One region of the Amycolatopsis echigonensis genome, then DNA from elsewhere that is predicted to be linked to it. Evidence: riboswitches for the same ligand, from Rfam matches in the RefSeq annotation. Region 1 holds a riboswitch; each other region holds the start of a gene.
The links. Region 1 has a riboswitch for S-adenosylmethionine ahead of ATK30_RS35405 (aminotransferase class V-fold PLP-dependent enzyme). Riboswitches for the same ligand answer to the same signal wherever they lie in the genome.
Positions count from the first base shown of each region.

Region 2: it holds a riboswitch for S-adenosylmethionine, as region 1 does, so the genes downstream of both, ATK30_RS24765 (methionine ABC transporter ATP-binding protein) here and ATK30_RS35405 (aminotransferase class V-fold PLP-dependent enzyme) in region 1, are expected to answer to the same signal.
Region 3: it holds a riboswitch for S-adenosylmethionine, as region 1 does, so the genes downstream of both, thrC (threonine synthase) here and ATK30_RS35405 (aminotransferase class V-fold PLP-dependent enzyme) in region 1, are expected to answer to the same signal.

Region 1 is NZ_PJMY01000003.1:6,413,052-6,417,378, forward strand. It holds gene ATK30_RS35395 (ArsR/SmtB family transcription factor) at 1-135, shown strand, start outside; gene ATK30_RS35400 (potassium/proton antiporter) at 235-1,713, shown strand; SAM riboswitch class IV at 1,811-1,925, shown strand; gene ATK30_RS35405 (aminotransferase class V-fold PLP-dependent enzyme) at 1,966-3,321, shown strand; gene ATK30_RS35410 (hypothetical protein) at 3,447-3,779, opposite strand; gene lspA (signal peptidase II) at 4,040-4,327, shown strand, end outside.
Region 2 is NZ_PJMY01000003.1:4,137,353-4,141,679, forward strand. It holds gene rsmA (16S rRNA (adenine(1518)-N(6)/adenine(1519)-N(6))-dimethyltransferase RsmA) at 1-726, shown strand, start outside; SAM riboswitch class I at 1,382-1,472, shown strand; gene ATK30_RS24765 (methionine ABC transporter ATP-binding protein) at 1,688-2,701, shown strand; gene ATK30_RS24770 (hypothetical protein) at 2,808-3,284, opposite strand; gene ATK30_RS24775 (4-(cytidine 5'-diphospho)-2-C-methyl-D-erythritol kinase) at 3,406-4,327, shown strand, end outside.
Region 3 is NZ_PJMY01000002.1:368,469-372,795, forward strand. It holds gene ATK30_RS03345 (ComEC/Rec2 family competence protein) at 1-1,009, shown strand, start outside; gene thrC (threonine synthase) at 1,034-2,299, opposite strand; SAM riboswitch class I at 2,313-2,446, opposite strand; gene holA (DNA polymerase III subunit delta) at 2,578-3,549, shown strand; gene rpsT (30S ribosomal protein S20) at 3,766-4,026, opposite strand.

The DNA.
Region 1 (4,327 bases):
CTGGAGCGGGCGCTCGAAGCGGGATGGCTGACCCGGGACGAGCACCGCGCGGTCCGGGTGCTGCCGGGCGCGAGGGGTCCGTTCGCGGCGTTGGGTGTCGATCTCGCGACGGTGAGTGCCGCGAAGGCGTCGTAACACACCTGCGTGGTCCCCCGGACCGGTGGTGCGCGCAGGGGAACCGGGCACTGCCTCACTATTCTGGACGCCTGCGGGCGACCGGGAGGGAGGCGGAGGGTGGACGAGCTTCCCGTGCTGCTGGGCGTCGGAGCGCTGGTTCTGGTCGTCTCGGTCGTCGCGGTGCGGGTGTCCATCCGGCTCGGATTCCCGTCGCTGCTGCTGTATCTCGGGATCGGCGTCGTCCTCGGCGAAGCCGGGTTCGGCATCCGCTTCGACAATCCGGCGCTCACCCAGGCCCTCGGGCTCGCCGCGCTCGTCCTGATCCTCACCGAGGGCGGGCTCACCACGCGCTGGTCCGCGGTGAAACCCTCGCTGGGGCCCGGAATCCTGCTGTCCACAGTGGCCGTGGTGATCAGCATCGCGGTCACCGGCGCGGCCCTGCACTGGCTGCTCGGCCTCGACTGGCGGCTCGCGCTGCTGTGGGGCGCGGTCCTGGCGTCCACCGACGCCGCGGCGGTGTTCTCCGTCCTGCGCACGGCCGGGGTCGGCAAACGGCTCGTCGGCGCGCTGGAACTGGAATCCGGCATCAACGACGCGCCCGCCTACATCGCGGTCGTCGTGCTCGCGTCCGGCGAGGCGGTCGACTGGTCGCTGCCGCTGCTGGTGGTCTACGAACTGCTGACCGGTCTCGCGCTCGGCCTCGCGTTCGGCTGGCTGGGCGCGCAGGCACTCCGCCGGGCCGCGCTCCCGGCGACCGGTCTGTACCCGCTCGCCACGGTCGCGGTGTGCGTTCTCGCGTACTCCTCGGGACAGCTGGCGCACGCTTCCGGCCTGCTGGCCACCTATGTCGCCGGTCTGGTGCTGGGGAACTCCCAGCTGCCGCACCGGTCGGACACCCTGTCGTTCGCCGAAGGGCTCGGCTGGCTCGCGCAGATCGGGCTGTTCGTGCTGCTCGGCCTCTTCGCGTCGCCGACCCGGTTGCTCGAAGCGCTCATCCCGGGTCTGGTCGCGGGCGCGGTGGTGCTGCTGCTCGCCCGTCCGCTCTCGGTGGTCCTGTCGCTGCTGCCGTTCCGGTTGCCCTGGCGAGAGCAGACGTTCCTGTCCTGGGCCGGGTTGCGCGGTGCGGTGCCGATCGTGCTCGCGATGATCCCGCTGTCCGAAGGCGTGCCCGGTGCGCAGCGGCTCGTGGACGCCGTTTTCGTGCTCGTCATCGTGCTCACCGTGCTGCAGGGGGCGACGCTCAGCCCGCTCGCGCGGATCCTCGGGCTGACGAAGGCGGCGCAGGCGCACGAGATCGAGGTCGACTCTGCGCCGCTCGACGAACTCGGCGCGGAACTGCTGCAGGTGCGCATCCAGGAGGGGTCGAAGCTGCACGGCGTGTACCTCTCGGAACTGCGCCTGCCCGCCGGGGCGACGGTCAGCCTCGTGGTCCGCGGCGGGACGGGCTTCACGCCGCAGAAAACCAGCCGCTTGCAGGTCGAGGACCAGCTTCTGGTGGTCACGACCGCCACCGACCGCGATGCGACCGAACGGCGCATCCGAGCCGTCGACCGGGCCGGCCGTCTGGCGCGGTGGCACGGCGAATCCGGAGCCTGACCTGTTCTGTCCTTTGTGGACAATTCTGGTGACTGCCGTCTCAGATCACGAGACGGGGCTGGTTTCGGCCGCCGGGTTTCCGCTATCGTCGGCTCCAGGTCATGAGTGCCAGCGCGAAGCCCCGGCTTGCTGGCCGGCAACCCTCCTACCGCGGTGGGGTGCCCCGGGTGAGGACCAGGCCGGTCGCGCAGTGCGACGGGCAAGCGCGGGCCCCTCGCCGGGGGTCCCCCGGAACGCCGAGGAGGCACCGTCATGACTCTCGCACTCGACCGGTCCACGGGCACTGTCGCCACTGTTTCTGCTGGTCCCGCGGTTCCCGCCGTTCCCGCTGTCGCTGGTGCGACGCTGCGGGTGCCGCTGGTGACGGGCGGCGACATCGGCTACGCCAACCTCGACCACGCGGCGAGCGCGCCCTGTCTGGACGCCGTGCGTTCGGCGGTCGACGAGTTTCTTCCGTGGTACGCCAGCGTGCATCGCGGTGCGGGCTTCGCTTCGCAGGTCTCGACGCGCTTGTACGAGCGGACCCGGGATGTGCTGCGTCGTTTCGTGGACGCTCGTAACGGCGACTCGGTGATCTTCACCCGCAACACCACTGACGCGTTCAATCTGCTGGCGAAGGCGTTGCCGCGCAAGACTTCTGTCGTTGTGTTCGACAGCGAGCACCATGCCGCGCTGCTCCCGTGGCGCGGGCCGAATGTGCGGCGCGTGCAGTTGCCGCGGACTCGGCTCGCCGCGGTGTCCGTTGTGGACGAAGCGCTTGCCGAATGCCCGCAGGGGCCCCGGTTGGTGGTCGTTGCCGGGGCGTCCAATGTGACTGGCGAGCTGCTGCCGGTGGCGGAGATCGCCGCGGTGGCTCGGAAACACGGCGCCCGGGTGGCGCTGGACGCTGCTCAGCTCGCTCCGCATCGGCGGATTTCGTTGCGGGAGCTGGACGTTGACTACGTCGCGCTGTCCGGGCACAAGCTGTACGCGCCGTTTGGCGCCGGGGCGCTGATCGGTCGCAGCGACTGGTTGCGCGCCGCCGAGCCGTATCTGGCAGGCGGTGGCGCCACGAAGCTGGTGACCGAGGAAGCCGTGGTGTGGAACAGCGGCGAAGAGCGGCACGAGGCGGGGTCGCCGAACACCGTTGGCGTGTATGCGCTCGGGGTGGCCTGCGAGCAGTTGGCGGCTCACTGGAACGCCGTGGGTTCGCACGAGGCCGCGTTGCTGGAGCGGTTGCGCAAGGGGCTCGCTAGCCTGCCCGGGTGCGCTGAGCTGCGGTTCTTCGACGCGCCGGTGGACCGGGTCGGCACGGTGAGCTTCGTGGTCGACGGGTTCGAACCGGGCTGGCTGGCGGCGGTGCTGTCGGCCGAGTACGGGATCGGGGTCCGCGACGGCGCGTTCTGCGCCCACGTGGCCGCCCGGCGGTTGATCCGAGAGGCCGGAAGCGAAGGCCAGCAGGCGGTTCGGGTGAGCCTCGGGCTGGGCAGCACCGAGGAACACGTGGACCGGCTGCTGCTGGCCCTGCGGCAGATCGTCGCCCGGGGAGCCCGGTGGGAATACACAAAGGCCGACGGCCGGTGGGCACCGGTGGGGGACCCGCGGGAGCTGCCGGGGTTTTGCGCTTGATGATGCGGCTTTGTTGACGATGCGTGGTCTTGGAGGACCGGCGGGGCAGGATTGTTGACCACAACGCGGGATCGCGCCGACGTTTGGGGTGAGCGGCGTGACAGGCCGAAGGCCCCTCGCGCCGCTCACCCCAAACGTCGGCTTAACGGCGATCCCGCACGCGGCGGCGGAGCCGACGCCATCAAACTCTGGCCCCAGCCCTGGCCCCACTCTTCGTTTAGGAGCCAGATTTGGGCCAGCGGCAGGCTCATGGCGCTGTCGGCGTAGCCGGTGCGGACGATAACGGTGTGCACGGCGGCCAGGAGGTTGCGTTCCGTGAGGTGGCCGTTGAGGAGCATTCGCGCCAGGTGGGTGAAGGCCGCGTCGGCCGCGTCTGTCGCGGTGGGGATCGGGGTGCGGCAGTCGGCCAGGGCCGCTCGCTGCACGTCGTGGATTTCCCGGGCACCGGTGGGGGACACTCGCGAGCTGCCGGGGTTTTGCGCTTGATGATGCGGCTTTGTTGACGATGCGCGGTCTCGGAGGGCCAGCGCGGCAGAATTGTTGACCACAACGCGGGATCGCGCCGACGTTTGGGGTGAGCGGCGTGACAGGCCGAAGGCCCCTCGCGCCGCTCACCCCAAACGTCGGCTTAAGGGCGATCCCGCACGCGGCGGCGGAGCCGACGCCATCAAACACTGCCGCTGTGACCTGCTCGGGCGCGGGTGTGGACAATGGGGGTGTGAGCACCGATCCTTCGCCGTCCGAATCCGAGGTCGAGCCGTCTGCGGAACCGCCTGAGCGGGGGGCCGTCGAGGAGGGCGCGGCCGAAGCTCCGCTGCCCAAGCGGCGGGTCTGGGTGGTGTTCGCGGTCGCGGCGCTGCTGTGGGCGATCGACCTGCTCACGAAGAACCTCGCGGTCGCCAACCTCGAGGGCAAGGAGCCCAAGCCGATCCTCGGCGGGCTGATCTACCTGCAGGTCACCCGCAACCCGGGTGCCGCGTTCTCGATGGCGACCGGCATGACGTGG
Region 2 (4,327 bases), 2.3 Mb from region 1:
GTCGAACTCGGCGGCGCGCGGCCGGGGGACGTCGTCCTGGAGGTCGGGCCCGGGCTCGGCTCGCTGACGTTGGGGCTGCTCGCCGCGGGCGCTCAGGTCATCGCTGTGGAGATCGACCCGGTACTCGCCGCCCGCCTGCCGCGCACCGTGGCCGAGCGCGCGCCGGAGGCAGCGGACCGGCTGACCGTCGTCGGAGCTGACGCGCTGCGGGTGCGGGCCGCCGATCTGCCTGCGGAGCCGGTGTCGATCGTGGCGAACCTCCCGTACAACGTCGCGGTGCCGGTGGTGCTGCACCTGCTGGCCGAACTGCCGTCGCTGCGCGGCGGGCTCGTGATGGTCCAGACCGAGGTCGCCGACCGGATGGCTGCCGGACCGGGCAGCCGCACCTATGGCGTGCCGAGCGTGAAGCTCGCTTGGTACGGCCCGGCGCGCAAGGTCGCCGCGGTGCCGCGTGCGGTGTTCTGGCCGGTGCCGAACGTCGATTCCGCGCTGGTGTCGTTCACCCGGACTGACCCGGTGTCCGGCGTGGATCGCGCGCGGCTGTTCGCTGTGGTCGACGCGGCGTTCTCTCAGCGGCGCAAGACATTGCGGGCGGCTTTGGCCGGGTGGGCCGGTTCCGCCGAGCGGGCTGGCGAGCTGCTCGCGCAGGCGGGGATCGATCCGAAGACGCGCGGGGAGCAGCTGGACGTGCACGCGTTCGCCCGGATCGCGGCTGCCGGAAACTGAGCAGGAACCCCTGCCGCGACGACGACGCTGGGTTCCCCAGTACCGTCGCTGGTCCGCCTTCTCCCTCGCGCTCCTTCGCAGGCGTGGCGAGCACCTCCCCCATCGCGGTACACCTTCGCCAGTCGAGCTCGTTTTCGCTGTTCAACGGCGGGAGCGCGGCGGGTATTCCGCGATCGGGAGCTGGGTTTGCGTCATCGCTGATCGTGGGCGATTCGGGGCCGCGCCACTACTCTCGGTCATGGCGTGAGCGCGGTGGAAGCTGTGACGAGCGGCTCGTCCGGCCCGCGGCATTCGGGGGAGTCCGCGTGCTCCCCGCTCCCGATTGTTCCGCGGCGCGACCGGAGGTGCTTCGCTCCGGTGACCTATCTCGACCCGGCCGTGGACCCGCCGAGCCGAGCGCCGAGGCCTGGGAGCGAAGCGCCCTTGACAACGAAAAAAGTCTTGTTCCATAAAGATCCTTGATCGTCCACAGTGGAACGAACTAGTTCGCGAACGCCAGTCGTCACGAGCGTTTCGCAGGTCGAGGCACTGTTCGGCGACCGAGGTTCCGGGTTTCGCGCTACAGGACGGGTGTCCCGGCATGCGGGCACCACCAGACGTGTGATCTGCACCAACGCGCTTGCGTTCAGCCAATGGGATCGGCTTTACTCGAAAGCGTCCATCCCGAGCGACTGAGAGACCTGGCTCGCCGAAGTCGCAGCAACCACCCTCCGCAGGGCAGGTGCTACCGCCAGGACCGATGGAGGCTGTTTTCGATGAAGAGGGTCACCCGCCCGCTCCTGCTGACCCGCCGGCGCGTAGTCGACGAAGGTCGCCGCTCGGTATGTGCGTGTCGACGCTCCATGGTCATCGCCTGATCGTTTTTTCCGCACTTTCTTGCGCCGTCCACTGTGGACGGTAATTCGATGACGCCTGGCGCGCCCGGAAACGGCGCCGCGCCTCGTTTGCCTGGAGCCCTTTCGTGATCACTGTCGAAAACGTGTCCAAGTCCTTTCCCTTCCACGGAAACCGGGTCGCCGCGCTGCGCGACGTGAGCGTTGACGTGCAAGCCGGCTCGCTGTTCGGGGTCGTGGGTCCGTCCGGTTCCGGCAAGTCGACCCTCGCCCGCTGCATCGCGCTGCAGGAGCGTCCCGACCGCGGCGTCGTGCGGCTCGACGGCCTCAATACCGCGACGCTCGACGGCAAGCGGCTGCGGGAGATCCGCCGCCAGCTGGGGGTCGTCGGGACCAAGCCGGAGCTGATCGCCGAGCGCACCATCGCCGGCAACATCGCCAGCCCGCTGGAGCAGCTGGGCGTCGACGGCCCGCAGCGGCGCAGCCGGGTCGGCTCGCTGCTCGACCTGGTCGGCCTCACCGCCCGCGCCGCACAGAAGCCGGAAGAACTCACCGACGGCCAGCTTCGCCGGGTCGCGGTCGCGAAGGCGCTCGCGGCCGGACCGGCCGTGCTGCTCGCCGACGACCCGACCGCCGGGGTCGCCGCCGAGGAGGCCGGCGCGGTGCTCGCCGTGCTCGACCGGGCACGGGCCGAGCTGGGCGTGACGGTCGTCGTCACCACGCCGGACGCGGACGTCGTCCGCCGGGTCTGCGACGACGTCGCGGTGCTCGACAACGGCGCGATCGTCGAGCGCGGCACGGTGCTTGACCTGATCTCGACGCCGGACAGCTGGACCGCGCAGGCGGTGCTGCCGTCGATCGAGACGTCGCGCGCCCAATCCGCGAAGTACGACCGCTCGGTCGACGTCGTCCTGATCGGTTTCGCGTCGGTGGGCGCGTTGCTGCCCGAGGCGGCCAGCCGCTTCGACGTGGAACTCGCCACCATCGGCGGCGGTCTCACCCGCATCGGGGACACCCCGATCGCCCGCTTCCGTCTCGGTGTCCGCGGCGAGCGGGCCGACGCCGCGCTGTCCTGGATCTCCGACCGGGGCGCGCACGTGAGCCAGCCGGTTCGCGGACCGCAGAGCGTGGTCGCTGCCTGATTTCCCTTTCGCCGAACCGTTTTTCGAGGGCCGCTCCAACCAGTTGGGGCGGCCCTCGCCGTATCCGCGGGACGCGCCGCCCCAGAAATTGGGTCACCCGGCCGGACTATTGGGACAACCGTCCTGAAGTCTGTCCATTGTGGTCGTTGCGGCGGAGGATCTCCGCGAGCTCCGGATCCGCGTGCGCCTCGGCGGTCTGCTTCCACGTGGCCACGAGGGTGGCGAACGGTGCCGGGTTGCCGAGCGATTCGGCTCGCTCCAGGGTTTCGGCCAGTTCGCCGGCGAACGTCCGCACCTCGTCCGCCGACAGGTACCGCGCCCACGGGAACGCGGCGGGCAGCGCCTCGGCGGCGAGCGCGGCCGTCTCGTTGCTGCGGCGCATCAGCTCCACGAGGAGCGTGACGGTCGCCGAAAACCCGGCCGCTGCCTGCTCGGCGCGGTCGGCGGTGACCAGGACCAGATCGGGTTTGTCCTTCTCCCGTCGGCGAATCCGGACCGAACGGCTCGGCGAACCTTCGAGCTGTTCGACGACCCGGCGGGGGTGCAGGGACAGCTCGGACAGGTTGACCTCCGGAGCGCGCATAGTTCCAAAGTAGTTCCAAACTAGTCCGCCTGACCACTCCCGGACGACGACTGGGGGAACTTCTGCGCCGACGTTTTCTCCTGGCGGGACCTGGCGCGGCGCAGCCACGTAGGCTGGACGGGTGCTCGCCGTCGTTCCTCCACCAGTCACCGTCCGGGTCCCGGCCAAGGTCAACCTGCACCTGGCCGTCGGCGACCTGCGGGCGGACGGGTTCCACGAGCTGGTCACCGTCTTCCAGGCGCTTTCGCTCACCGACGAGGTGACCGTCGCGGCCGCCGACGAGCCCGGGCTCGAGGTGTACGGCGAGGGGGAGCGCACGGTGCCCACCGACGGCGCCAATCTCGCCTGGCGCGCGGCTCGCGAACTGGCCTCCTACGCCGGACGGCCGGACGCGGACGAGCCGAAGGTGCGAATCGTGCTGCGCAAGGGCATTCCGGTCGCCGGCGGCATGGCGGGCGGGAGCGCGGACGCGGCGGCGGCGCTGGTCGGGCTCTCGTCGCTGTGGAAGCTCGACGTCACGCGCGACGAGCTGGCCACCGTCGCCGGACGGCTGGGCAGCGACGTGCCCTTTGCGCTGTACGGCGGCACTGCGCTCGGCACCGGCCGGGGTGAGCAGCTCGTGCCGGTGCTCGCGCGGCACACGTTCCATTGGGTGCTGGCCTTCGACGAGGAAGGTCTGTCCACGCCCAAAGTGTTCGGTGAACTCGACCGGCTGCGCGCCGACGGCAAACCGCCGCGGATCGGATCGCACACGCCGGTCGTGGAGGCGCTCGCGTCGGGTGATCCTCGCCAACTCGCCCTGTTGCTCGGCAATGACTTGCAGGCGGCCGCGGTGTCGCTGCGGCCCGGCCTGCGCCGCACGCTGCGCGCTGGGGTGAACGCGGGCGCGCTGGCCGGATGCGTGTCCGGCTCCGGGCCGACCTGCGCGTTCCTGTGCTCCGACGCGGAGACCGCGGTCGAGGTGGCCGCTGAGCTGTCCGGCGCGGGAGTCTGCCGCACGGTGCGGGTCGCGCACGGCCCGGTGCCCGGGGCCCGGGTGGTCG
Region 3 (4,327 bases), on a different contig from region 1:
GATCACCGTCGCCCGGCACGGCGCGAGAGCGCCTGGCGCGGCGCTCTCCTGGCCGGGTGGCTGGTGGGGCGGACTATGCGCGGCTGTCCTGCTGGTCGTAATCGTCGTGGCGGCGCGGTTTCGCCGGCTCCGGCTGCTGGTGGCGATCGGATTGGTCGTTATGCTGCTGACGGTCGTGCCGGCCAAAGTCCTGGCTCCTGGCTGGCCGCCGGACGGCTGGGCGATGGTGGAATGCGATGTCGGACAAGGAGATGCGGTCGTCCTGGCTACCGCCGAACCCGGACGGGCCGTGGTCGTCGACACCGGGCCGGAGCCGGGGCCGGTCGACGAATGCCTGCGGAGGCTGGGCGTCGATCGGGTGCCGTTGCTCGTGCTGAGTCACCTGCACGCGGACCACATCGGCGGCCTTGCCTCGGTATTCGACGGCCGGGCAGTCGGCGCGATCGCGGTCGGTCCAGGACGTGCTCCGGCATGGGCGTGGCAGTCGGTGTCCGGCGAAGCGCGGCGTCGAGGCGTGCCGCTAGCGCAATTGAGCGAGGGGCAACGGCTGGAGTGGCCGGGGCTGTCGCTGGAGGTGCTCGGTCCGCGTTACGCCACCACTCGCGCACCCGCTCTGCAGGACGGCACGATGATCAACAACAGTTCCGTGGTCCTGCGCGCCGAAACCTCGGCTGGCCGGGTTTTGCTGACCGGGGACGTCGAACTGGCCGCGCAGGCGGATCTTCTCGCCGAGGGTGTGGACCTGCGGGCTGACGTCTTGAAGGTGCCGCATCACGGTTCGCGGTATTCGCTGCCGCAGTTCCTCGCGGCGGTGCGGCCGCGTACGGCGTTGATCAGTGTCGGCGCGGGCAACGGATACGGACATCCGAGCAAGTCCACAGTGGACGTTCTCGGCACGATGGGAGTGCTGGTCACCCGCACCGACGTGGACGGGGACACCGCCGTCCTGCCTGGAGGAAGCGGATCGGCGGTCGCGCGCCGGGGCGAGCCGCGGGGTCCGCCGCGGTAGTGCGGCGGACCCCGGGCCGGTGCGTCAGTAGCCGAGCGCCTTGGCGACGGCTTCGGCGGACGGCGGCACGGTGGCCTTCGGGCCGACGTGGTTCTCGACCGCGTCGAGGGTCTTGAGGCCGTCGCCGGTGATGAGGAGGACGGTTTCGGCGTCCGGGTCGAGCTTGCCGGTTTCGACGAGCTTCTTCGCGGTCGCCACGGTGACGCCGCCCGCGGTCTCGGTGAAGATGCCTTCGGTGCGCGCGAGCAGCCGGATGCCTTCGACGACCTCTTCGTCGGTGACGTCCTCGATCGCGCCGCCGGTGCGGTTGACCACGTCGAGCACGTACGGGCCGTCGGCCGGGTTGCCGATCGCGAGCGAGCGGGCGATGGTGTCCGGCTTGACCGGCTGGACCACGTCGTGGCCGTTGCGGTACGCGGTGGAGACCGGCGAGCAGCCGGTGGCCTGTGCGCCGAACACCTTGTACGGGCTGGCGTCCACGAGACCGAGCTGGCCCAGCTCGCGGAAACCCTTGTCCACCTTGGTGAGCTGGGAACCGGAGGCGATCGGCACGACGATCTGCTCGGGGAGGCGCCAGCCGAGCTGCTCGGCGACCTCGAAGGCGAGCGTCTTCGAGCCCTCGGAGTAGTACGGGCGGACGTTGACGTTCACGAACGCCCACTTCGGGTGCTCGGCGGCCAGTTCGGTGGCGAGCCGGTTCACGTCGTCGTAGTTGCCGTCGACGGCGATCAGGTCGCCGTCGTAGACCGCGGTGGTGAGGATCTTCGCGCGCTCGAGGCTCTTCGGGATCAGCACGACCGACCGCCAGCCGGCGCGGGCCGCCGCGGCGGCGGTCGCGTTGGCCAGGTTGCCGGTCGACGGACAAGCGAGGACCTCGAAGCCGAACTCGCGGGCGGCCGCGAGCGCGACGGCGACGACGCGGTCCTTGAACGAGTGCGTCGGGTTCCCGGTGTCGTCCTTGACCCAGACGCTCTTGAGGCCGAGCTCCTTCGCGAGCCGGTCGGCGCGCACGAGCCGGGTACAGCCGGGTTCGGTGTTCGGGATCTCCTCGACGTTCGAGGGGACGGGAAGGAGTCGCTTGTAACGCCAGATGTTGCGCGGGCCCGCCTCGATGTCCTCGCGGCGGACGCGGCCGAAGTCGTAGGCGACCTCGAGGGGCGAGAAGTCTTCGACGGAGACGAATTCCGGAGCGAGCGGCTGCCGGTGCCCTTCTTCCTTCGACACCAGTTCGACGGCCGGACCGAGGTCGATCGTCTTGTTGGCGGAGGTGGCGCTGAGGGCTGCAGTCATCGCGAGGTTCCTTTCCTCATCTGCCCCGCCGAAGCGGGCCGGAATTGGCACCGTGGTCGTCAGCTACCCCGCGATCGCGGGATGACAGGCTGTACGCCGGTTGCCGGGGCTTCGTCGGGCCGTTCCCTCTGCCCCTCTGGATGAGCGGTATTCGGTTGTCGGAGCGCCGCCGGGCGCGTCCTCGGCTACACCGTACGACATCGCGATCAGCTCATGCCATGGAGGCGGCCCACATCACCGGAGCGGGCGGCCCGGCGGCCGGGTGAGAAGATGGCCGGGTGACCACCGCACCCGCGCCGCTGCACCTCGTCACGGGCGAGGAAGAACTGCTCATCGAACGGGCTGTGCGAGCTTCCCTCGACGCGGCCAGGGCCGCGGACCCGACGGCTGACCTCACGCGGATGCGGGTGTCCGATCTCACACCGCCCGTGCTGGCCGAGCTGGTGAGCCCGTCGCTGTTCGCCGAGGGGCGCGTGATCGTTCTGGAGTCGGCGCAGGACATCTCGCAGGAACTGTCCGACGCGGTGCTGGCGTACGCGAAGGCACCGGCCGACGGCATCGTCCTCGTGGTCGTGCACAGCGGCGGCGGGCGGAGCAAAGCCGCCAAGGCGCTCCCGGGCGCGTTGAAAAAGGCGGGCGCGGAAATCACCGAATGCCCGAAGCTCACCAAGCCCGCCGAGCGCGAGTCGTTCGTCCGCAACGAGGTGCGCCGCGCGGGCGGCAAGATCGACGCCGGGGGCCTGATGGCGCTGCTCGACTCGGTCGGCTCGGACCTGCGCGAACTGTCCTCGGCGGCGACGCAGCTGGTCGCCGACACCGGGGGAGTCGTCGACGAGCAGGCAGTCCGCCGCTACCACACCGGACGCGCCGACGTGACCGGCTTCGCGGTCGCGGAGAAAGCCGTCGCGGGCGACCGGGCCGCCGCGATGGAGTCGCTGCAGTGGGCGATGCAGCTGGGCGTCCCGCACGTGCTGGTGGCCGACGCGCTCGCCGACGCGGTCCGCACGATCGCTCGCGTGTCCGCGGCCGGTCGCGGCAACCCGAACCAGATGGCGGGCGAACTGGGCATGCCGCCGTGGAAGATCCGCAAGGCGCAAGGCCAGGCCCGCGGCTGGGGACAGGACGGCCTGGCGACCGCGATGCGCGTCGTGGCGCGGCTGAACGCCGAGGTCAAGGGCGCGGCGGCCGATTCGAACTATGCCCTGCAGCGCGCGGTCCTCGACGTGGTCGCGGCCAAGGGAGACCGCTGACGTCCTAGTCAGGCGACTGCCTCAGCCGAGCGTCGGCCGCTCGAACCGCTGCGTGCCGAATGTCCCGGCGACCGCTGCGCGGGGCGGCTGCGGCCATGACTGGCGCCGAGCCCTGCGTTCAGCCGGTGCCGCCCCGAACGACTGAACCGGCCCACGATCCAGGACACGGAAAAGGCCCGGCAGCCGAAGCCGCCGGGCCTTCCGGAAAGACTGCGCTCAGAGCTGGTTCGCGCGCTTCGCGAGAGCCGACTTCTTGTTCGCGGCCTGGTTGGCGTGGATGACGCCCTTGGTGACGGCCTTGTCGAGCTTGCGAGCGGCGTCGCGCTGCAGTTCGAGGGCCTTGTCCTTGTCACCGGCTTCGGCGGCCTCGCGGAACTTGCGGATCGCGGTCTTCACCGAGGACCGGATCGCCAGGTTGCGCTGCCGCGCCTTCTCGTTCGTCGTGATGCGCTTGACCTGCGACTTGATGTTGGCCATGGAGGCGTTCCTCTTTCACTCGGTGAAGGTCGCTGCCGCGTTCGTGTGGCTCCGGACCAGTCCCGAGGGACTGCCGGGTTTCCTCCCTGACGGAATGCCGCACGGCAACAGTCGAAAATCTTAACAGCCCTGCTCGCGGCGCTGGAGAGGCCCCCGGCGAGGCGTCCGGCGGGGCCCTGGTGCCCGCGATCGCCCGGCATCCCGGCTCCGGCTCGGTTACGGTGGGCTTCGGTAGTGCCTAGGGTTCCGTCGCCTGCCCGTGGTCCCGCACGGCGGGTCGCGCAGACAACGAGGGCGGGCG